2 regions of the Nocardioides sp. NPDC057767 genome follow, and region 2 is predicted to be linked to the other one. Evidence: riboswitches for the same ligand, from Rfam matches in the RefSeq annotation. Region 2 holds a riboswitch; the other holds the start of a gene.
What was found. A riboswitch is a leader RNA that binds a small molecule or an ion and turns the genes downstream of it on or off. The one in region 2 is predicted to bind S-adenosylmethionine.
Positions count from the first base shown of each region.

Region 1 (11,429 bases), on a different contig from region 2:
TCGCGCAAGCTGAAGGAAGCGGTCATCGCCCTGAAGCTGACCCGGCAGAAGAGCAAGGACCAGATCCTCGCCGACTACCTCAACACGATCTACTTCAACCGCGGCGCCTACGGCATCGAGGCGGCGGCGAAGGCCTACTTCGCGAAGTCGACCAAGGACCTGTCGCTGCAGGAGGCCGCGGCGCTCGCGGCGATCCTCAACAACCCGGCGGGCTTCGACCCGGCCAGCAGCACCTTCCGCGGCAAGGAGAAGCTGCTCGGCCGCTACCAGTACGTCCTCTCCGGCATGGTCGGCCTCGGCTTCCTGAAGCAGGCCGAGGCCGACACGGTGAAGGACGCGCTGCCGAAGTTCCCGGCGAAGACGGTGTCGAGTCGGCTCGGTGGCCAGCGCGGCCACGCGCTCACCATGATCAAGGCCGAGCTGCTCGGCCTGAAGGGCGCCGACGGCAAGCCGCTGTTCACCGAGGAGAAGATCGACAGCGGTGGCCTGCGGATCACCGCGACCCTCTCGCCGAAGGTCATGAAGGCGTCGGCCACCGCGGCCAAGACCGTGAAGCCGAAGAACCGCAAGGCGTACGTCAAGAACGACCCGGAGCAGAAGAACGCGCTGCACGTGGCGACCGCCTCTGTCGACGTCGCCTCCGGTGCGCTGCTCGGCTTCTACGGTGGCCAGGACTACCTCGACAGCCAGCACAACTGGGCTGCGACCGGCGGGCACGCCGGGTCGACGATGAAGGTCTTCGCCACGGCTGCGGCGATCGCGAAGGGCTACTCGCTCGAGTCGACCTGGGCGGGCGACTCGCCGTTCACCACCTACACCGGGTCGCAGGTCGTCAACGAGGGCGAGCAGGCCGGCGTCGCCGACGGGATGGACTACGGCCAGTACATCACGATGCTCAAGGCGCTGGAGCAGTCGGTGAACACGGCCTTCATCGACATGACCGAGTCCATGGGCGGTGCCGAGGAGGGCCGCAAGGCCATCTACCAGACCGCGCTCGACGCGGGCCTCACGCCGGAGAAGGCGGACCCGAAGCATCCCGGCATCCCGAGCACGTCCGGCTACCTCACCGACCAGGACGACCGGATCGCGCTGGGCGGCGCCAACGTCAGCCCGATCAACATGGCCAACGCCTACGCCACCATCGCCAACGGCGGCTACCGCCACGACGTACACGTGGTGAAGAAGGTCCGCGACCGCGCCGGCAACGTCCTCTACAGCTGGAACGGCCGGAAGAACGCCCGGCACGCGATCTCCGAGGACATCGCCGCCGACGTGACGTACGCGATGCAGGGCGTGGTGCAGAGCGGCTCGGGCCAGAAGGCGCAGAGCATCGGCCGGCCGGTCGCCGGCAAGACCGGCACCGGCACCTGCACCAACGAGCAGTACGTCTGCTCGTCCTGGTTCGTCGGGTTCACCCCGCAGATCGCGACCGCCGTGCGCTACTCGCGCGGCAACGGCGAGGGGAAGCTCGACGGAGGCTGGATGCCGTCCTACTTCGGCGCCGACTATCCCACCGAGACCTGGGCGGCCATCATGGCGAAGGTCATGGAGGGCAAGGAGGTCGAGAGCTTCCCGGAGCCGGTCTACGTCGACGGGCCCGACCCCGAGACCGGCCACGAGGAGCAGCTGATCGCGCCGCCGCCGCCACCTCCCGAGGAGGAGGACGACGGCGAGGAGTGCGACCCGATCGCGGAGTTCTTCGGCGCCTGTGACGGTGACGGAGAGGACAACGGGAACCCCTGGGAGGGTCGTCCGTGATCTGAGATGCGTGCCCACTGATCGAGACGATGAGTTGGTGGGCGCGTCGGGTCTCGGGCAGCATCTCCGCCGAAGGTCACGACTGCCAGCGCGAAGCCCCGGCTTGCTGGCGGGCAACCCTCCCACGCGGTGGGGTGCTCCGGGTGACGACCAGGCCCTCGCCGAGGCGGCGTGGGCAAGCGCGTGCTTCGCCGGGCAGCCGTGGTGCGGCCCGGGGGAGCCATGACCCTGAAGGGTGCCTCCATGTCCCTGCTCCCGCTCGTCGGCTCGAAGACCCAGGTCCCGCTGCTGGACGGAACGAGCGTGACGTACGCCAACCTCGATGTCGCCGCGTCGGCGCCGGCCCTGCAGGCCGTGACCGACCGGGTGGCCGAGGTGCTGCCCTGGTACGCCTCGGTGCACCGCGGTGCCGGCTACCTGTCCCAGGTCTCGACCGCCCTCTACGAGGAGTCGCGCGCGACCATCGGCGCCTACGTCGGAGCCCGTGAGGACGACGTCACCGTCATCACCCGCAACACCACCGACGCGGTGAACCTGCTGGCCGGCTGCGTACCCGGGCGGGTGCTCGTCCTCGACATCGAGCACCACGCCAACCTGCTCCCGTGGCACCGGGTCGAGGCGGGCGTCACCGCCGTCGCCGGCCGGGACACGCTCGCCGGCACCATCGACGCTCTCGCCGGCGAGCTGGCCCGAGGTGACTACGCCCTGGTGGCCGTCACCGGAGCCTCCAACGTCACCGGCGAGGCGCTGCCGGTCGGTGAGATCGTCACCCTGGCCCATGCCCACGGCGCCCGAGTCCTCGTCGACGGCGCTCAGCTGCTCGCCCACCGCCACTTCTCGCTGGCCGCGACCGGCGCCGACTACGTCGCCTTCTCCGGTCACAAGCTCTACGCGCCCTACGGTGCCGGTGCCCTCGTCGGACGCCGCGACTGGCTCGACGTCGGCACCCCCTACCTCGCCGGGGGAGGGGCGGTCGACGACGTCACCCACGGCTCGGAGGTCGAGCTTGTCGAGACCACCTGGCAGCCCGCGCCCGCGCGGCACGAGGGCGGCTCGCCCAACGTCATCGGCGCCGCCGCCCTGGCCGCGGCCTGTACGACTCTCGGCGGCCTCGAGCCCGCCGAGCTGGACCGCCACGAGGCGTCGCTGAGGGGGCGCCTCGTGGCCGGCCTGTCCGCGCTGGAGGGGGTCGACGTCGTCCGCCTGTGGGCCGACTCCGAGGAGCCCGTCGGCGTGGTCACGTTCACCGTCGACGGCATCGAGCCCGGCCGGGTCGCGGCCTACCTCTCCGCCGAGCACGGCCTGGGCGTACGCGACGGCCGCTTCTGCGCCCAGCCGCTCCTCGAGCGCCTCGGGCTCGCCGGCGGCGCGGTGCGCGCGAGCATCGGCATCGGGACCGCGGTCGCCGACGTGGACCGGCTGGTGGCCGGCGTACGTGCTCTTCTCGCGGGCGACGTCCGCGGCGACTACGTCCTGGTCGACGGTGCCTGGACGCTCGCCGAGGACCCGCGGCCGCTGGTCGGGCCGGTCGGTCTCACCCGCCTGGCCGACACCGCCGGGTCGTGCGGCGCGGCGGTGTAGTGCGGGGATGAATCCAGGCGCTCACGGTGTTGACGAACTGTGAGTGAACGAGTGCATGGCGAGCGGAAGGTACGCGGCGGCAAGCTCGTCGTCGTCGACGCGACGGTCTCCGCCGACACGATCATCGACGTCGTCCTCTCGGGCGACTTCTTCCTGGAACCCGACGAGGCGCTGGGGTGGCTGAACACGGCGCTGGAGGGGCAGTCGGCCGACGCGTCCCTCGACCAGTTGACGGCCTCTCTGGATGCCGCCGCCCGTGACGCCGAGCTGGTCGGCTTCGGCACCCGTGACATCGCCCTGACGGTGCTGCGCGCGCTGGGGCGGGCCACGACCTGGGACGACCTCGACCTCGAGATCGTCGAGACCGGGCCGCTGTCGCCGACGATGCAGATGGCCCTCGACGAGGTCATCGTCCGCCAGGTCGCCGAGGGCCGCCGCGCGCCCAATCTGAGGTTCTGGGACTGGGCGAGCAGCGCGGTCGTGATCGGCAGCTACCAGTCGCTCTCCAACGAGGTCGACGCGGCCGCCGCCGAGCGGCACGGCATCGAGGTCGTACGCCGCGTCTCCGGTGGCGGCGCGATGTTCATCGAGCCGGGCAACACGATCACCTACAGCCTCACCGTGCCCGACACCCTCGTGGCCGGCATGTCCTTCCAGGAGTCCTACGCCTTCCTCGACGAGTGGGTGCTGCGCGGCCTGCGCAGCGTCGGCATCGAGGCCGCCTACGCCGGACTCAACGACATCGCCTCGCCGATCGGCAAGATCGCCGGCGCCGCGCAGAAGCGGATCCCCGGCGGCGTCCTGCACCACGTCACGATGGCCTACGACATCGACGCCGACAAGATGCTCGAGGTGCTCCGGATCGGCCGGGAGAAGATGTCCGACAAGGGCACCAGGAGCGCGGCCAAGCGCGTCGACCCGATCCGGTCCCAGACCGGCCTGAGCCGGGAGAAGGTCATCGAGGCGCTGCTGGCCGAGTTCGGGCAGAGCTTCGGGGCGCCGTACGTCGAGCTCGATCAGGGCACGATCGACGAGGCGGCAGCGCTGGTCGAGAGCAAGCACGACACGAGGGAGTGGATCGCTCGAGTGCCGTAGCCGGGGTGCTGCTGCACGTACGCGACTTCGTCGCCGGGCCCAAAAGATTTGGACTCCGCTGCTCGGAGCGTTCCTTGGATGAGATGGGGGGGTCCTCATTCACGACCGACATCACGAGCAGCGGAGCGTCGCCAGTTTGGCACGCTCGAACTGGCCGTCGCAATAGGTGAAGGCCCCTCCGGCCCTATTTTCTGTCGGTCGATCCGCAGGGCAGAACTCATGGAGTATCGAAAGTGTCTTTCTAGAGGCCTTCGACCCTGCCGTCGGCCACGGGCGCGGGAGTATGGCGGGGCTGCGAATGACGCTGGCGGCGGCGGTCGGCTACCCTGGACACATGCAGATGTCTGTCCTGCTTCTTAGGCAGCCGCGCTGACCCTGAGGGACACACCCCGGTCACGCGGCTACCCCTCCATGTGAGGGGTTTCTTCATTCCAGAAGCAGTCTCGACACGATCTCGACGAGGATGAAAGACCAATGACGCAGGAGCAGACCGAGCAGGCGACGTACGACGTCACCGAGCTGCAGGACAAGTGGCGCCCCATCTGGGAGAAGCTGGAGCCGTTCAAGGCGGGCCAGCGCGAGGGCGCCGAGAAGCGCTACGCGCTCACGATGTTCCCCTACCCCTCGGGCGACCTGCACATGGGCCACGCCGAGGTCACCGCGCTGCACGACGTGCTGGCACGCTACTGGTGGCTGAAGGGCTTCGACGTCCTGAACCCGATCGGCTGGGACTCCTTCGGCCTGCCCGCCGAGAACGCCGCGATCAAGCGCAACGAGAACCCCGCCGGCTGGACCTACGCCAACATCGAGACCCAGGCGGAGTCGTTCAAGCGCTACGGCATCTCCTTCGACTGGTCGCGCCGGCTGCACACCTCCGACCCGGAGTACTACAAGTGGACGCAGTGGATCTTCCTGAAGCTGTACGAGGCCGGCCTGGCCTACCGCAAGAAGTCCCCGGTCAACTGGTGCCCCAACGACCAGACGGTGCTGGCCAACGAGCAGGTCGTCAACGGCGAGTGCGAGCGCTGCGGGGCGACGGTCACCAAGCGTGACCTGACGCAGTGGTACTTCCGCACGACTGCCTACGCCGAGGAGCTGTACAACGGCCTGGACCAGCTGCAGGACACCTGGATCGGCAAGGTCGTCAACATGCAGCGCAACTGGATCGGCCGGTCCGAGGGCGCGCACGTCGACTTCGACATCACACTGTCCGACGGCGGGACCAAGAAGGTCACCGTCTTCACGACCCGTCCCGACACGCTGTACGGCGCGACGTTCATGGTCGTCGCCGCCGACGCGGACCTGGCCGCCGAGATCGTGGCGCCGGACCGGGCCGCTGCGCTGGAGAGCTACCTGGAGGACGTACGCAAGGCCTCCGACATCGACCGGCTGGCGACCGATCGTCCCAAGACCGGTGTCGACTTGGGAGTCACCGCCACCAACCCGGTCACCGGCGAGCAGATCCCGGTCTGGGCCGCCGACTACGTCCTGGCCGATTACGGCACCGGCGCGGTGATGGCCGTGCCGGCCCACGACCAGCGCGACCTCGACTTCGCCAAGGCGTTCTCGCTGCCGGTGCGTCGCGTCGTGGACGTGCCGGGCGCGGACAACCCCGAGGAGACGTACGTCGCGACCGCCGGTGACGGTGCGTACGTGAACTCTCCCGAGCTGGAGGGCGTCGCCGACAAGGCGAGCGGCATCCACAAGATCATCGAGAAGCTGGAGTCCGAGGGCCACGGCAAGGGCACGATCAACTACCGGCTGCGCGACTGGCTGCTGTCGCGGCAGCGCTACTGGGGCGCGCCGATCCCGATCATCCACTGCCCGGTCGACGGCGAGGTGCCGGTGCCCGAGGCCGACCTGCCGGTGCAGCTGCCGGAGCTGAAGGGCGCCGACCTGAAGCCGAAGGGCGTCTCGCCGCTGGCCGCGGCCACGGAGTGGGTCAACGTCTCCTGCCCGAAGTGCGGCGGACCCGCGACGCGTGACTCGGACACGATGGACACCTTCGTGGACTCGTCGTGGTACTTCCTGCGTTACCTGTCGCCGACCGACGAGACCCAGGCGTTCTCCTCCGAGGCCGCCCGCGAGTGGGGACCGGTCGACTTCTACCTGGGTGGCGACGAGCACGCGGTGCTGCACCTGCTGTACGCCCGCTTCTTCACCAAGGCGCTGCGCGACATCGGCCTGATCGACTGGGACGAGCCGTTCTCGGCCTACCTGTCGCAGGGCAAGGTCATCAACGGTGGCAAGAAGATGTCGAAGTCCCTGGGCAACGGCGTGAACCTGAGCGACGTGCTGGAGGAGTTCGGCGTCGACGCGACCCGGCTGACCCTGGTCTTCGCGTCCCCGCCGGAGGACAACATCGACTGGGCCGACGTCTCTCCGGCCGGCTCGGTGAAGTTCCTGCAGCGGGCCTGGCGCCTGGCGGGCGATGTCACCTCGGAGCCGGGTGTGTCCTTCGACGAGGGGGACGTGGCGCTGCGCCGGGTCACCCACAAGACGGTCGCCGAGGCTGAGCAGCTGATCGAGTCCTACCGGTTCAACGTGGTCGTCGCTCGGATGATGGAGCTGGTCAACGCCACCCGGAAGGCGATCGACTCCGGTGTCGGTCCTGCCGATCCTGCCGTACGTGAGGCGGCGGAGACGGTCGCGATCCTGCTCTCGCTGGTCGCGCCCTACACCGCCGAGGAGATGTGGGAGCGTCTGGGGCACGAGCCGACGGTCGCGCGCGTCGCGTGGCCGACGCCTCTGCCCCACCTGCTCGTGGAGGAATCCGTGACCGCCGTCGTGCAGATCAAGGGCAAGGTGCGTGCGCGCCTGGAGGTCTCGCCCTCGATCTCCGAGGCCGACCTGGAGGCCGCCGCGCTGGCCGACCCGTCGATCGCCGCCGCGATCGAGGGCCAGACCGTACGCAAGGTCATCGTCCGCGCGCCCAAGCTGGTCAACATCGTCGTCTGAGACGGGGATGGTGGCGTCGTCTGACCGGACGCAGCCGTACTCCCAGGAGTGACGATGGCGCTGGCTGCGGCGCATGTGGCCCGGCCGGTCCGGAGAGACGACTTGTGGGGGATGCGTGCCGCGTTCGCGACCAACGCGAGCATCGGCGTACGTCCGATCAGTTCCGTCGACGACCGTGAGTTCGACGTCGGGGATCCGGTGATCGCCCAACTGCGAGCGGCGTAACGCCAGGTTTCCGGTCAACGGCCGTAGGTGCGATTCTCGCGGGCGGATGCGTACGTCAGGCGAAAGTCGGTCGCGACCGGTTCATGCGGCGAAACGCTTGGTTCTGGCCGCGTGGTGAAGCCCGATAGGCTGCGGGCATGGCCCGGGTAGCGATCGTGACCGACTCGACCGCGATGCTTCCATCCGATCTCGGGGATGCCACGGAGCTGATCACATCGGTGCCGTTGCAGGTGATCGTGGATGGGACGTCGTACGACGACGGGGTGGAGGAGACGTCGCCGGAGGCGCTGCTGGCGGCGTTGGCGGCGCACAGGACGGTGACGACCTCTCGACCCTCGCCGGCGCTGCTGGGGGAGGTCTACGCGAAGCTCGCGGCCGAGGGATTCGACGAGATCGTCTCCATCCACCTGTCCGCCGAGCTGAGCGCGACGTGCGAGTCCTCGATGCTCGCTGCCCGGGAGGCTCCGGTGCCGGTCATCACCGTGGACACGCGGCAGGTCGGGCCTGGGGTCGGGTTCGCGGTGATGGCGGCCGCGGCCGTCGCGGGTCGTGGTGGGAGTGCTGCCGAGGCGCGCGAGGCCGCGCTGTCGCGGGTCGAGGCGACGCGTTCCTACTTCTACGTGGACACGCTCGAGTACCTGCGCCGTGGCGGGCGGATCGGTGCTGCCGCGGCGCTGCTCGGGACGGCGCTGGCCGTCAAGCCGCTGCTCACGATCGAGGAGGGGCGCGTCGTGCCGCACGAGCGGGTGCGTACGGCTGAGCGGGCGATCGCCCGGCTGCAGGCGCTCGGGATCGAGGCGGCCGAGGACGCCGATGCCGTCGAGGTCGTGGTCGCCCACCTGGGCAGCCCGGACCGGGCAGCGGCGATGACCGAGGGGCTGCGCGCCGAGCTGGACGGCAAGATCGACGGAGACGTACGCGTCGGGGTGCTGGGTGCGGTGCTCGGGGCCCACGTGGGGCCGGGGTGTGTGGCGGTCGTCGTGGGGCCTCAGCTCTGAATCTCGGCGCTGTTGTGGGCCGATTGCTGTCCACAGGGACGGTTGAGGACCGGGTTCTCCACAGGCGCTGAAATCGCGCTCGGAACCGTCGGCGCGGGCGCATAGTTTCGGCCGCATGCGCACCCGACCGACGACCGATCATGCCGACGCCGTCGCCCGACGGCTGGAGCAGCTGCGTGCCGAGCTCGACCCGCCGGGGGAGGCGGACGAGGGCGAGGACGACTGGCGGCCGCCGTGGTGGGACGGACCGGCTGCCACCGACACCGCGGAGCTCGATCCGTTGGTGCCGGTCCCGGGACGTCACGCGTCTCGGCGCCAGATCATGATGTCGCCCGACGCGATGCTCCCGGAGCCGTTGCGCGGGCGGGTGAGCCTCGGTCCGTGGCATCTGGTCGTGGTCTCGATGGTGCTGGTTGCCGGGTTCGCGGTGGCTTGCTGGTGGATGATCCGCGCCGATCCCGAGATGGTGCCGGCTTCCCGGGCGTCGCCGTCGGCCTCCCCGCTGGTGCCGCTACCGACCGGCTCGGCTGTGCCCGGGAGTGTCGCCGCGGTGCCGTCGGATGGGGCGTCGGCAGGGACGGTGACGGTCGACGTGGAGGGCAAGGTGCCCAAGCCCGGCATCGTCGTGCTGCCGGTCGGCTCCCGGGTGGTGGATGCCGTCGAGGCTGCCGGTGGGGCGTCCCACAAACACCTCGCGGGTCTGAATCTCGCGGCCCTGCTCAGTGACGGGCAGCAGATCGTGGTCGGGGTGCCCGTCGGGGGAGCGGGCGCTGCTGTGCCCGGCTCCGGTGGTCCGGCGGCTGGGGCGCCGCCCGGGGCGGGGGTGAGTCTCAACGCCGCCTCCATGGAGGAGCTGGAGACCCTGCCAGGGGTGGGGCCGGTGACTGCGCAGGCGATCATCGACTGGCGGACCACCAACGGCGCGTTCACCTCGGTCGACGAGCTGCTCGAGGTCGACGGGATCGGACCGAAGACCTTCGACTCCTTGGAACCGCTGGTCACGTTGTGAACGATCTGCGACTGCCACTTCTCGGGGCCGGCGCCTGGGCGGGGGCACTGGCCGGGCCGGTCGCCGTGGCCGGCGGACGATCCGGCACGGTTCTGCTGGCGCTGCTCGCCGCCGTCGTCGGCATCGGCGGGGGATGGGCGATCCGCACGCGCCGCCCGACCGTGCTGGCGCTGGTTCTGATGATCGCCGGGACCGCGATCATCGCCGGCCTGCACGCCGCCCGGGTCAGCGACAACCCGGTCGCGGATCTGGCGGAGCGAAGGGCGCAGGTGCGCGTGGTCGCCACGGTCACCAGCGACCCGAAGGAGGTGGCCGGCCAGCATGCGACCTACCAGCTCCGGCGCGCCAGCGTGCGGGAGATCAAGGGCCGCGGCGTGGTCTACCGGCTGCGTACGCCGGTGGTGCTGCTCGGTGAGGAAGAGTGGGCCGATGTCCCGTTGGGGACGACGGTCTCGACTACCGGACGCCTCGGGAAGAGCGACTCGCACGAGGAGTCCGCGTTGCTCATCGCCGGTCAACCACGGGTCGTCGCCGGGCCGGGGATCTGGTGGCGGGCCTCTGACGCGTTGCGTGGCTCGATCCGAGACGCGGTGGCACATCGGCCGCCCGACCAGGCCGCGCTGGTCCCGGCCCTGGTCGACGGTGACGACACCGGTCTCTCCGACGATCTCGCCGATGACTTCCGCACCTCCGGACTCACCCACCTGCTCGCGGTCTCGGGCACCAACCTGACCCTCGTGGTCGGGTTCCTCCTGATCGTCGCCCGCTGGGCGGGGGTGCGGGGGAGAGGTCTGTACGCCGTCGGCGTGCTCGGCATCCTCGGCTTCGTCGTGCTCGCGCGCACCGAGCCGAGCGTGGTGCGTGCCGCTGCGATGGGAGCGGTCGGGCTTTTGGCGATGACGCACAACGGACGCCGACGAGCGCTGCGCGGACTCGGTGCCGCGGTGATCGGGCTCCTGCTGATCGACCCGGGGCTGGCGACGTCGGTCGGGTTCACCCTCTCGGTGCTGGCCACCGCCGGCATCCTGCTCTTCGGTCCGCCATGGCGTGATGCGCTGCGACGGTGGATGCCGCAGTGGTGTGCGGAGGCGATCTCGGTCCCGGCCGCGGCCCAGCTGGCGTGCACGCCGGTGGTGGCCGCCATCTCCGGCCAGGTCAGCCTGGTCGCGGTGCTCGCCAACCTGCTCGTCGAGCCCGCGGTCGCACCCGCGACGGTGCTCGGCCTGCTGGGAGGTGTGCTCGGACTGGTGTGGGATCCGCTCGGGATGGTCGCGGGCACGGTCGCGACCTGGTGCGTCGCCTGGATCATCGCCGTCGCCCGCTTCGGCGCCGGGCTGCCGAGTGCCGAGGTCGGCTGGGCGACCGGGCCGCTCGCCCTGGCTGTGCTGGTGGTCGTCTGCGCCGCGATCGCTTTCCTGGCGCCACGAATCCTGCGGCATCCGGTCACCGGAGTGGCCGGATGTCTCGTGCTGCTGGCCGTCGCGCTGGTGCGGCTGCCGAGCCCGGGCTGGCCACCGGCGGGGTGGGTCTTGGTGATGTGCGACGTCGGGCAGGGAGACGCGCTGGCGGTGCGTACGGGGCCGGGGAGCGCGGTCGTCGTCGATGCCGGCCCCGACCCGGACCTCGTCGACGACTGCCTCGACCGACTCGAGGTCGTCGACGTCCCGCTCGCGGTGATCACCCACTTCCACGCCGACCACGTCAACGGCGTCGAGGGTGTCTTCGCGGGACGCCGGGTCGGCGAGCTGTGGACCTCGCGCCTGCAGGACCCGCCCGCGGGCGTGCGGGTCCTCGGCGAGACCGCC
Region 1 is NZ_JBHVKJ010000004.1:92,524-103,952, forward strand. It holds gene ACFVDI_RS03705 (transglycosylase domain-containing protein) at 1-1,758, shown strand, start outside; SAM riboswitch class IV at 1,833-1,946, shown strand; gene ACFVDI_RS03710 (aminotransferase class V-fold PLP-dependent enzyme) at 2,002-3,339, shown strand; gene ACFVDI_RS03715 (biotin/lipoate A/B protein ligase family protein) at 3,379-4,434, shown strand; gene leuS (leucine--tRNA ligase) at 4,909-7,392, shown strand; gene ACFVDI_RS03725 (hypothetical protein) at 7,447-7,617, shown strand; gene ACFVDI_RS03730 (DegV family protein) at 7,755-8,615, shown strand; gene ACFVDI_RS03735 (helix-hairpin-helix domain-containing protein) at 8,731-9,624, shown strand; gene ACFVDI_RS03740 (ComEC/Rec2 family competence protein) at 9,621-11,429, shown strand, end outside.
Region 1: linked by a shared signal. The riboswitch ahead of ACFVDI_RS03710 (aminotransferase class V-fold PLP-dependent enzyme) and the one ahead of thrC (threonine synthase) in region 2 are both predicted to bind S-adenosylmethionine.

Region 2 (11,429 bases):
GGAACTCGGGCTTGGCCACGACGTCGTGGTAGAGCGGCCACAGGGTGCCGTTGGAGAAGCCTTCGTAGTGCTCCTCGATGTCCTGGGCGCTCATGGTCATCGGCAGCAGGTGGAGCCCGTCGTCCTCGAACGGCTCGAGGTCCTCGTCGGTGCCGCCCGGCCACCCGATCCAGACGCCGTCGTTGGCCCGCAGGACCGGCTCGAGAGCGCTGACCAGACCTCCCGGCGAGCGGCGCCACGCCTTCGTGCCGTCCGGCATCTCCACTCGATCGACGGGGAGCCGATTGGCCACGATTACCAGGTCAGCCTGCACATCTCCGACTGTAATGGACCGGAGCCAGGTTCGGTGCGGTGCCGTTCCACTGGGTACTCTGCGGTCCCTCACAGGAATACCTGTCGAGTAACACGCCGAAGGGTGAACCACAGCGGTGTAGTTCGGCGCGTTAGTCTGTGGCCAGATGCAGACGACACCGGGGGACGAGGAATGAGCGCTGTCAACGTGCAGGTCACAGGCCCAGGCGAGGACCCCGCGAGCCTCAGCGAGCGCGACAAGCAGATCCTTGACTTCGAGCGCCAGTGGTGGAAGTACGCCGGCGCCAAGGAAGCTGCCGTGCGCGAGGCGTTCAACATGTCCGCCACCCGCTACTACCAGGTGCTCAACGCTCTGATCGACAAGCCGGAGGCCCTCGAGGCCGACCCGCTCCTGGTGCGCCGCCTGCGACGGCTCCGTGCGGCCCGGCAGCGTCAGCGCTCGGCGAGACGGCTCGGCTTCGAGGTCTGAATGATCAGCGGGGTACGTCCGTCGAAGGGGGAGCGTGGCGTCGCGCTTCCCGCGCCCGTCATCGCGCTGAGCGTGGTGGCCGTCGTCGTCGCGGTGATCGTCTTCTGGGTCACCGGCGGCGACGGAGACGGCCGGGACGAGAAGATCGCCCAGACCGGTGGCAGCCCGTCGGCCTCGGCGTCCGCCTCGCCGAAGGCCGCCAAGGCCGAGGAGAAGAAGCCGGCCAAGGCGGAGCCCTCACCGGTCGACCGTGCCAAGGTCAGCGTCGAGGTCTACAACCAGTCCAACATCGCCGGCCTGGCCGGCGATGTCGCGGCGAAGGCGACCACGGTCGGGTGGAACGTCGTCGGCGAGGACAACTGGATGGGCTCCGTCCCGGAGAACACCGTCTACTACCCGAGCGGGATGAAGCGCGAGGGCCAGCAGCTGGCCGACGACCTCGGCATCAAACGCACCCATCTGTCGGTGGAGGGCTCGATGAAGGGTGACCGGCTGACGGTCATCCTGACCGGCGCCCTCTGACGGGTTCCGGCCGTTCTCGACGGTGTGTGATCTGTCGCACGGCTCGGCATTCCCGGTCGGCTCGGAGGTCGTTGCCGTGTCACAGTTGGGGCATGGCCGAACTCCAGCTTGATGGCACAGCAGGAGAGCAGAAGTACGCCGCGATCGCGGCTGCTGCCGCCGAGACCCTCGTCGGTCTCGACTTCGACGGCACGCTCTCGCCGATCGTCGAGGACCCCGCCTCGGCCCGGATCCACCCGGACGCGGCCTCGGTTCTGATCGCGCTCGCGGCCCGGGTGAAGGCGGTCGCCATCGTCACCGGCCGCCCGGCTGGACAGGTCGTCGAGCTGGGCGGGCTGGCCGCGATCGCGGACTCGTTCGCGGAGCTCGGCAAGGAGCTGTACGTCTTCGGGCAGTACGGCAACGAGCGCTGGAGCGGCTCGGACCGGGTCGTCGTCGGCCCGCCGCCGCCCGAGGGGCTGGGTGCCTTCGAGGCGGCGCTCCCGGCGGTGCTCGCCGCGCACGGGGCGCAGGACGCCTACATCGAGGAGAAGGGTCTCGCCGTCGGGGTCCACACGCGCCGGTTCCCCGACCCCGACGCCGTCACCGCGCGCCTGCTTCCGCCGCTGACCGAGCTGGCTGCCGAGCACGGACTGATGATCGAGCCCGGCAAGCAGGTCATCGAGGTACGTGCCCCCGGCATGCACAAGGGTCACGCCATCGAGACGCTGATCTCGGTGGTCGAGCCGGGCGCGATCCTGTTCGGTGGTGACGACCTGGGTGACATCGAGGCGTTCGAGGCCGTCAAGGCGTGGGGAAAGACCACCGGGTCGCCGACGCTGCTCGTCTACTCCGAAGCCGGGCCCGACCGTGGACCGCTCGCCGGACTGGCCGATCTCGAGGTCGCCGGACCGGAGGGTGTGCTGGGGCTGTTGCTTCGGCTGGCTGACGACGCAGCGGCTGTGTAACAGCGTGGCACAGCTCGCGCCGTCCGCTGACAGCGAACAAGTTAACCGGAGGGAACATCCGGTTGCCCCCAGAAGTTGAGCCAGTATCACTCAACTTTTCTAGGAGGGTCCGCATGGACAAGCTTCCTGTGCTGTTCGTCTCGGATGCCGTGGTCCTGCCGGGGATGGTCGTGCCCATCGAGCTCGACGAGGCCGCGCAGGCTGCCATCGATGCCGCCCGGGCGGGCTCGGAGAGCCGGCTGCTGGTGGCGCCGCGGCTGGGGGACCGGTATGCGACGTACGGCGCCGTGGCCACGATCGAGCGCGTCGGCCGCTTCCGGGGCGGTGAGCCCGCGGCGGTGCTGCGGGCCGTCGGCCGGGCGAAGATCGGGTTTGGCGTGACCGGGCCCGGTGCCGCGCTCTGGGTCGAGGTCGAGCCCGCCACGGAGACGACGACCGAGCACGCGAAGGAGCTGGCCGAGGAGTACAAGCGGCTGGTCGTCGCGGTGCTCCAGCGTCGCGAGGCCTGGCCGGTCATCGACCAGGTCAACCGGCTCACCGAGCCGTCCGAGATCGCCGACACGGCCGGCTATGCGCCCTACCTCGACGACGAGGCCAAGCGCGAGCTGCTCGAGACCCCGGACGTCGAGGAGCGGCTCGAGAAGGTGATCGCCTGGGCCAAGGACCACATCGCCGAGTCCGAAATCAGCGACAAGATCGCCGAGGACGTCCGCGAGGGCATGGAGAAGACGCAGCGGGAGTTCCTGCTGCGCCAGCAGCTCGCCGCGATCCGCAAGGAGCTCGGCGAGGGCGAGCCCGAGGGCTCCGACGACTACCGGGCCCGCGTCGAGGCCGCCGATCTTCCCGAGGCCGTACGTGAGGCCGCGCTGCGCGAGGTCGACAAGCTCGAGCGTGGCTCCGAGCAGAACCCCGAGACGGCGTGGATCCGCACCTGGCTCGACACCGTCCTGGAGCTGCCGTGGGGCGTGGTCACCGAGGATTCCACCGACGTGACCGCCGCCCGCGAGGTGCTCGACGCCGACCACCACGGCCTCGAGGAGGTCAAGGACCGGATCGTCGAGTACCTGGCGGTCAGGGCCCGGCGGGCCGAGCGTGGTCTGCAGGTCATCGGTGGCCGTGGCTCGGGTGCGGTCGTGCTGCTGGCCGGTCCTCCGGGAGTCGGCAAGACCTCGCTCGGTGAGTCGGTGGCGCGCTCGCTCGGACGGAAGTTCGTCCGGGTCGCGCTGGGTGGTGTTCGCGACGAGGCCGAGATCCGCGGTCACCGGCGCACCTACGTCGGCGCGCTGCCCGGCCGGATCGTGCGGGCCGTCAAGGAGGCCGGCTCGATGAACCCGGTCGTGCTCCTCGACGAGGTCGACAAGGTCGGATCCGACTACCGGGGTGACCCCGCGGCCGCACTGCTGGAGGTGCTCGACCCGGCGCAGAACCACACCTTCCGCGACCACTACCTCGAGCTCGACCTGGACCTCTCCGACGTGCTCTTCATCGCGACGGCCAACGTCGTGGAGCAGATCCCGAGCGCGCTGCTGGATCGGATGGAGCTGGTCACGAGCGACGGCTACACCGAGGACGACAAGGTCGCGATCGCCCGCGACTTCCTGCTGCCCCGGCAGCTCGAGCGGGCCGCGGTGACGCCTGCGGAGGTCACGGTCGCCGACGAGGCGCTGCGTGAGCTGGCCGCGAACTACACCCGCGAGGCGGGCGTACGTCAGCTCGAGCGGTTCATCGCCAAGGCGCTGCGCAAGGCGGCGACGAAGCTGGCCACCGGTGCGGAGCACGTCGAGGTCGATCTGGACAACCTCAAGGACCTCGTCGGACGGCCCCGGTTCACGCCGGAGTCGGCGGAGCGTACGTCGGTCCCGGGTGTCGCCACCGGACTGGCCGTCACGGGGCTCGGTGGGGACGTGCTCTTCATCGAGGCGTCGGCGTCCGACGGGCAGACCGGGCTGAACATCACCGGTCAGCTCGGCGAGGTGATGAAGGAGTCCGCGCAGATCGCGCTCTCGTTCGTGCGCTCGCACGCGGCCGAGCTGGGCGTCGACCCGGTCGTGCTCGACCGCTCGCTGCACGTCCACGTGCCGGCAGGTGCGGTGCCCAAGGACGGGCCGAGCGCCGGCATCACCATGGTCACCGCGCTGACCTCGCTCGCGACGGGTCGCCCGGTGCGCAGCGAGGTCGGCATGACCGGTGAGGTCTCCCTCTCCGGCCGGGTGCTGCCCATCGGCGGGCTCAAGCAGAAGCTGCTCGCCGCTCAGCGGGCCGGTCTGACCGAGGTCTTCGTGCCCCAGCGCAACGAGCCCGACCTGGACGAGGTGCCGGAGGACGTGAAGCAGGCGCTGAAGATCAACCTGGTGAGCGATGTCAGGGATGTCGTACGCGGCGCACTGGCGCCCGCCGAGGGAGAGGCCACCACGCAGAGCACGGTGGCCGCTGCCTGACCGGATCGTTCCGGATGCTGCCCGCTTGGTGCCTCGTGCATCGAGCGGGCAGCTCGCACACTGGAGGCATGGGTAACCGGGCGCTTCTCGTCATCGACATCCAGGAATCCTTTCGCCAGAAGGACTCGTGGGAGCAGACCCTTCACCTCGACATCGCCGAGCGCGCCGACCGGCTGGTGAGCCTCGCGCGTGCCGCGGGCGACCTGGTCGTGTGGGTGCTCCACACCGAGCCCGGCAGCGGCGGTGCCTTCGACCCGGACTCGGGTCACGTGCGCTACCTCGAGGGGCTCAGCGGCCCGCGGGACGGCGATGTCGAGGTGCGTAAGACTTCGCACAACGCCTTCACCACCACCAACCTCCAGCAGGTGCTGACCGAGCACGGCGTCACCGAGCTCGTGGTCTGCGGGATCCGCGCCGAGCAGTGCGTCGAGACCACGGCGCGGATCGGCTCCGACCTCGGCTACCGGATCACCTACGTGGCCGACGCTGTCACCACCGAGCCGCTGGGCGGGCTGTCGGCCGAGGAGGTCGTGGAACGGACGAAGCTCGTGCTCAGCGGCCGGTTCGCCGAGATCGCGACCATCGCCGAGCTGGAGGCTGTGGCAGCATCTGCGGCGTGAGCAAGGTCGTGTTCGTGCTGCTGCCCGGCGTACATCTGCTCGATCTCGCCGGGCCGGCTCAGGCGTTCCACACCGCGGGCAACCTGGGTCATCCCTACGACCTCGTCTACGTCGCCGGTGCCGGGCCGGGGGAGGTGCTCTCGGCCCAGGGGCTGCCGTTGGCGGCGACGGCGGAGTGGCCCGACCTCGACCCCGGTGACCTGCTGCTCGTGCCGGGCTGGAAGGCGGCGTACGACCTCGTCGCCGGGCCCCGGCTCACCCCCGAGGCCGCCGAGCGGCTGCGTGCCCATCATGCGGCCGGGGGTGAGGTGGCGAGCGTCTGCGCCGGTGCCGACGCCCTCGGCCAGGCGGGTCTCCTCGACGGGCGCCTGTGCACCACCCATCACGATCTCCAGGACGCGCTGGCCCGGCGCTACCCGAAGGCCCGGGTCGTGCGCGACGTGCTGTTCACCGGCGATGACCGGATCGTGACGTCGGCCGGCATCGCCAGCGGCATCGACCTGAGCCTGCACCTGCTCGCGATGCGCCACGGGCCGGCACTGGCGGCGCGGGTCGCCCGTGACATGGTCGTCTACGCGCGGCGTAACGGCGACCAGCCGCAGGAGAGCGTCCTGCTGCGCCACCGCAACCATCTCGACGACACCGTCCACCACGTGCAGGACGTCATCGACGCCCGGTTCGCCGAGCCGCTTCCGCTCTCCGGCCTGGCCGAGGGCGCGGGTGTCAGCGAGCGCACTCTGACCCGTGCCTTCGTACGCGCCACCGGTCTCACCCCGCTCCGCTACCAGCAGGCGCTTCGCCGAGAGCGTGCCGACCACCTGCTCGCTGCCGGCACGACGATGGAATCGGCCGCTCGAGCGGTGGGCTTCGACGACGCCCGGATGCTGCGCCGCCTCCGCGCCCGCTGACTGTTGGTCCAAGTGGTGGACACATGGTCCACGGAGTGGAACCCGAGTGTGTGGGGTGCCGGATACCTGCCGTACGATCGCTACTGCTCATCGAGAGGGACTGAGGGAACGGCCCAGTGAAGTCCCGGCAACCGACCGCGAGCCTCCTCCCGACCACGGGCAGGGCGCGGAGCAGGTGCTAATTCCGGCCCGGCGCGAGAGACGTGATCGGGGAAGATGAGGAGGAGGTTTCTCATGAGCGCTGCGACCACGGAGACGAAGGGCCTGCGCGAGGGTGCTTTCGGCAACGCCTCGGCGCTGTCGTGCCGGGAGTGCGGCCACCAGATCGACCTCGGTCCGCACTACGCCTGTCCGGAGTGTTTCGGGCCACTGGAGGTGGCCTATGACTTCCCGGCCGTGACCCGCGAGGAGATCGAGGCCGGACCCCGCAACATCTGGCGCTACAAGGCGCTGCTGCCGGTGCCCGACGACATCGAGCAGAGCCCGAACACCGAGCCCGGCTTCACCCGGCTCCTGGACGCGAAGAACCTCGCCAAGGAGCTCGGCGTCGAGAAGATCTGGGTGAAGGACGACTCGACCAACCCGACCAACTCCTTCAAGGACCGCGTCGTCGCGTGCGCGCTGAGCGCCGCCCGCGAGCTCGACGCCAAGGTCTTCGCCTGCCCCTCGACCGGCAACCTGGCGAACGCGGTCGCCGCCGCGGGCGCCCGCGCCGGGATCCCCACCGCGGTCTTCATCCCGAGCAACCTCGAGCAGCCCAAGCAGGTCAACTCGGCCGTCTTCACCGACAACCTGATCGCCGTCGACGGCAACTACGACGACGTCAACAAGCTCGCCCAGGAGATCGCCGCGGAGGAGGACGGCTGGGCGTTCGTGAACGTCAACGTACGTCCCTTCTACGCCGAGGGCTCCAAGACCCTCGGCTTCGAGATCGCCGAGCAGCTCGGCTGGCGCCTGCCCGACCAGATCGTCATCCCGGTGGCTTCCGGATCCCAGCTGACCAAGGTCGACAAGGCTTTCAAGGAGCTGATCAAGCTCGGTCTGGTCGAGGAGAAGCCCTACCGGATCTTCGGTGCCCAGGCGACCGGCTGCAACCCGGTCGCGACCGCGTTCAAGGCCGGCGTCGACGCCATCCGCCCGGTCAAGCCCGACACCATCGCCAAGTCGCTGGCCATCGGCAACCCGGCCGACGGCATCTACGTTCTCGACGCCACCCGCTCCTCCGGTGGTGCGGTCGAGGAGGTCACCGACGACGAGATCCGCGCGGCGATCGTGCTCCTGGCCCGCACCGAGGGCATCTTCACCGAGACCGCCGGCGGCACCACCCTCGCGGTCACCAAGAAGCTCGTCGAGACCGGCGCGCTCGACCCGAGCCTGGAGACGGTGATCATCAACACCGGCCACGGCCTCAAGACCCTCGACGCGGTCAGCGGCATCGTCGGCCCCCGCGCCACCATCGCCCCCAACTACGACTCCTTCGAGGAGGCGGGGCTCTCTCAGGCGTAGGGCCGTGGATGTTCGTCTAGGTATGTAGCCGAACCGTCGCTTCCCGTGCGGAACTCCGCGAGGGAAGCGACGGTTTCTCTGCATACCTAGACGAACCAACCGCCCGTTCACCCTCGTGCGGTACACATGAGGAATGTGAGCAGCGCGAAGACGAGTGAAGAGGCCAGGTGGCTCGGTGTGGTCGCCGCCACCGCCGGAGTCGCCGGCGCGATCGGCGTGGTCGGGGCGGCGGCCGGTGCCGGGTTCGTGACGTTGCTGAAGAGACAGGCTGCGCACGCGCGCGATGTGATCGGCAAGCCTCTCGGCGAAGAGGCGATCGACGCCGACAAGGTCTACAGGAAGACCTACGGAGGTACGCCGGTAGAGCTGCTCGTCCTCGGTGACTCGATCGCCGCCGGGCTGGGCGCGGAGACCAAGGGCGGCACCCTCGGCGCCCGGCTGGCCAAGGGCACGGCCAAGGCGCTGCAGCGGCCGGTGCGGCTGCGTACGGCGGCCGTGGTCGGGGCCGAGACCTCCATGGTCCCCGCGCAGCTCGAGTCCCTGCCGGAGAGCTATCGCCCCGACGTCGCAGTGGTCATCGTGGGCGGGAACGACGTCACCCACCGGGTGCCGCAGAAGGACTCGACCCGGGTGCTCGGCGAGGTCATCGACGCGCTGCGCGAGCGCGGCGCCGAGGTGGTCGTCGGCACCTGCCCGGACGTCGGCGCGGTGCGGCCGCTACCCCAGCCGCTGCGCTCCCTCGGGCGCCGGATCGCCCGGCAGCTGGCCGACGGCCAGCGCGAGACCGCCCTGGCCCGGGGCGCCCACGTCGTGTCGCTCTCCGACGTCGTCGGCCCGTTCTTCATCACGAACCCCGACGAGATGTTCGCCATCGACCACTTCCACCCCAGCGCGATGGGCTACAAGCGCACCGCCAAGGCGATGTTGCCCTCCGTCCTGGCCGCCCTCGGCCAGGTCCACAAGGTCCCCTTCGGACACCACCTCCCCGAGCTCCCGCCCGAGGCGGAAGAGCCGCCAGCCCTTGAGGACGCCGACGACCCCGACCGGCAGCCCTGACCCCCAACCCCGATCCGGCGTGTCAGTCCCGGAAAACAGCGCCGAGTCGGCGCAAATGTCCCAAGCAGCTGGGACAGACGCGCCGACTCGGCGTGTGGTGGCGGGACAGATGCGCCGAGTCGGCTACTCGGTGTCGGCCTCGTCAGGACGCTTGCCGCCGGTGCTGAGCAGGTCAGCGGTGAGGCCGGTGGCGGCGCGGTAGTCGACGGTTCCGGCCGGCGTACGCGGCACGGACTCGACCAGCAGGACCAGCTTGGGCTCGTGAGCATCCCCGAGCACCGCTCGGGCGTGCTTGCGCAGGTCGGCGGCGGCGATCTCGGAGCCCGGGGTCAGCTGCACCAGCGCCGCGACCTGCTGGCCCCAGCGCGGGTGGGGCATGCCGAAGACCGCGGCATCGACGACGTCGTCGTGGGCGAGGAGCACGCCCTCGATCGTCTCCGGGTGGATCTCGAGGTCGCCGGTCCGCACCAAGGTCGCGGCCCGGCCGAGCAGCGTGATCGAGCCGTCCTCCTCGCGACGGGCGAGGTCGCCGGGGAAGGTCCAGCGCCGGTTGTCGATCAGCTTGATCGCGGTGGCCGAGCGGGCGTTGTCCTTGTAGTAGCCGAGCGCGGCCGGGCCGGAGCGGGCCAGCAGCCCCTCGACACCGGGAGCCGCCGGGGTGAGGTCGGGGGTGAAGACCTCCACCTCCGGGCCCACCATGAACCGCGCCTCACCGGGCGCGAGCGCCGAGCCGTCGTCGGCGCGGGACCCGGTGACGCCGGTCTCCAGGGTGCCGTAGGAGTCGACGATGACCCGCCGGGCGAACGCGTCGCGAAGCACGGAGAGAACGCCGTCGGAGAGCGGTGCCGCGGTGTTGGAGACGCCCGCGAGCGAGTGCAGCGGCCAGCGTTTCTTGCCGACGAGCCGCGCGGCGGCAACCGGCCGCGCCTGGGCGTCGCCGAGGAGGGTGATCGCGGTGGCGCCGGACTTCTCGGCGAGGTCGAGGAAGGCCTCGGCCGAGAAAGACTCAGAGGTGTCGAGCACCGCGGTGCCGCCGGCGACCAGCGCTCGCAGGAGCAGCAGTTGGCTCTGGCCGTGCAGCAGCGGCCCGCCGGCGAGCAGCACGACGCCCGAGTCGCGGGCGGCCGCCTCGGCGGCGAGGCCCTCGACCGACGGGATCGGCGCGTTGCGGCGGACGGTGTTCAGGGCCGCCCAGATCAGGTCCTCCTGGCGCCAGACCGCGCCCTTGGGGGTGCCGGTGGTGCCGGTGGTGAAGATGATGTGCCAGTCGCCGGGCGTACGCCCGACCGTCGGCCGCTCCTTGGAGGCCGCGGCGACCTTGGCGTCGTAGTCGGGGCCGAGGACCACCCGGTGAGCCAACGACAGCGAGAGCTCGTCGATGTCGTCGGTGAACTCGGGGGAGACGATGGCCGCGACGCAGTCGGTGGCGGCGTACGTCCTGGCGAGCTCGTCACGCCGGTAGGCGTGGTTGATGTTGACCGGGATCGTGCGGGCCTTGAGGCACCCGTAGAGGGCGTCGACCCACTCGATCCGGTTGGTCGCGTGGACGGCGACCTGGGCACCCGGCTCGAGGCCGACGCTCAGCAGGTGGTTGGCCAGGCGCGTGGCACGCTCGTCGATCTCGGCGTACGTGTAGGCGCGCTCGGTGGTGACGACTGCGGTGCGGTCGGGGATCGCATCGGCCATCGCTTCCAGGATGTCGGGCAGTGTGAGGGGGATCACGGCGGACACAGGGACGTCTGCGCCTTCCTTGGTTAGGGCCAGAGGTGGGGCGTACGACACCGGGCCGTACGTCGGATCAGCCGGCCGTCACCTACGCGCCTCGAGCAGCTCGGCAGCGACCGTAGCGCTCGCACGATAGTCCACCTTGCTGACCGGCGTGCGAGGGACTCGCTCCACGAGCAGGATGTCCTTGGGTACCTTGTAGGCAGAGATCAGGCTGCGGCAGTGCTCCCGAAGCGCGTCGATCGAGGTCGCGGCGCCCTCGCGGAGCTGCACGAGAGCGGTGACCTGCTGACCCCAGCGCTCGTGCGGCGTGCCGACGACCGCGGTGTCGAAGACGTCGGCGTGACGCAGCAGGACCGCCTCGACCTCCTCCGGGAAGACTTTCTCGCCGCCGGTGTTGATGCAGCCCGAACCGCGGCCCAGGACGGTGATCGAGCCGTCCTCCTCACGTCGCGCGAAGTCGCCCGGGATCGACCAGCGCTGCCCGTCGACCTCCTTGAACGTCGCCGCGGTCTTGACCGGGTCGTTGTAGTAGCCCAGCGGGATCGAGCCGGTGCGGGCGAGCATCCCGGTCTCGCCCGGCGCGCACGGCTTCAGCTCGGTGTCGAAGACCTGTACGTCCATCCCGACCTGGAACTTCGGGGCGGCCTGCGCACCCTCGTTGCCCTCGTCGACCTGCATGCCGGTCGCCCCGGACTCCGAGGCGCCGTAGGAGTCGAGGATGTAGCGGCCCGGCAGCGCCTCCCGGAGCTGGGCACGGACCCCTGCGGAGAGCGGGGCGGCGCCGTTCGAGACGGCGAACAGGCTGCTCAGGTCCCACCGTTCCGGTTCGCGCAGGATCGACTCAGCGACCGGGCGGCCCATCGCGTCGCCGAGGAAGGTGAGCGAGTTGACCCCAGCGGCCTGGACGAGGTCGAGGATCGTCT
Region 2 is NZ_JBHVKJ010000016.1:19,239-30,667, forward strand. It holds gene ACFVDI_RS10420 (trehalose-6-phosphate synthase) at 1-328, opposite strand, end outside; gene ACFVDI_RS10425 (DUF3263 domain-containing protein) at 485-781, shown strand; gene ACFVDI_RS10430 (LytR C-terminal domain-containing protein) at 782-1,303, shown strand; gene otsB (trehalose-phosphatase) at 1,396-2,250, shown strand; gene lon (endopeptidase La) at 2,364-4,688, shown strand; gene ACFVDI_RS10445 (isochorismatase family protein) at 4,757-5,308, shown strand; gene ACFVDI_RS10450 (GlxA family transcriptional regulator) at 5,305-6,216, shown strand; SAM riboswitch class I at 6,301-6,439, shown strand; gene thrC (threonine synthase) at 6,451-7,722, shown strand; gene ACFVDI_RS10460 (SGNH/GDSL hydrolase family protein) at 7,849-8,778, shown strand; gene ACFVDI_RS10465 (AMP-binding protein) at 8,902-10,500, opposite strand; gene ACFVDI_RS10470 (AMP-binding protein) at 10,588-11,429, opposite strand, start outside.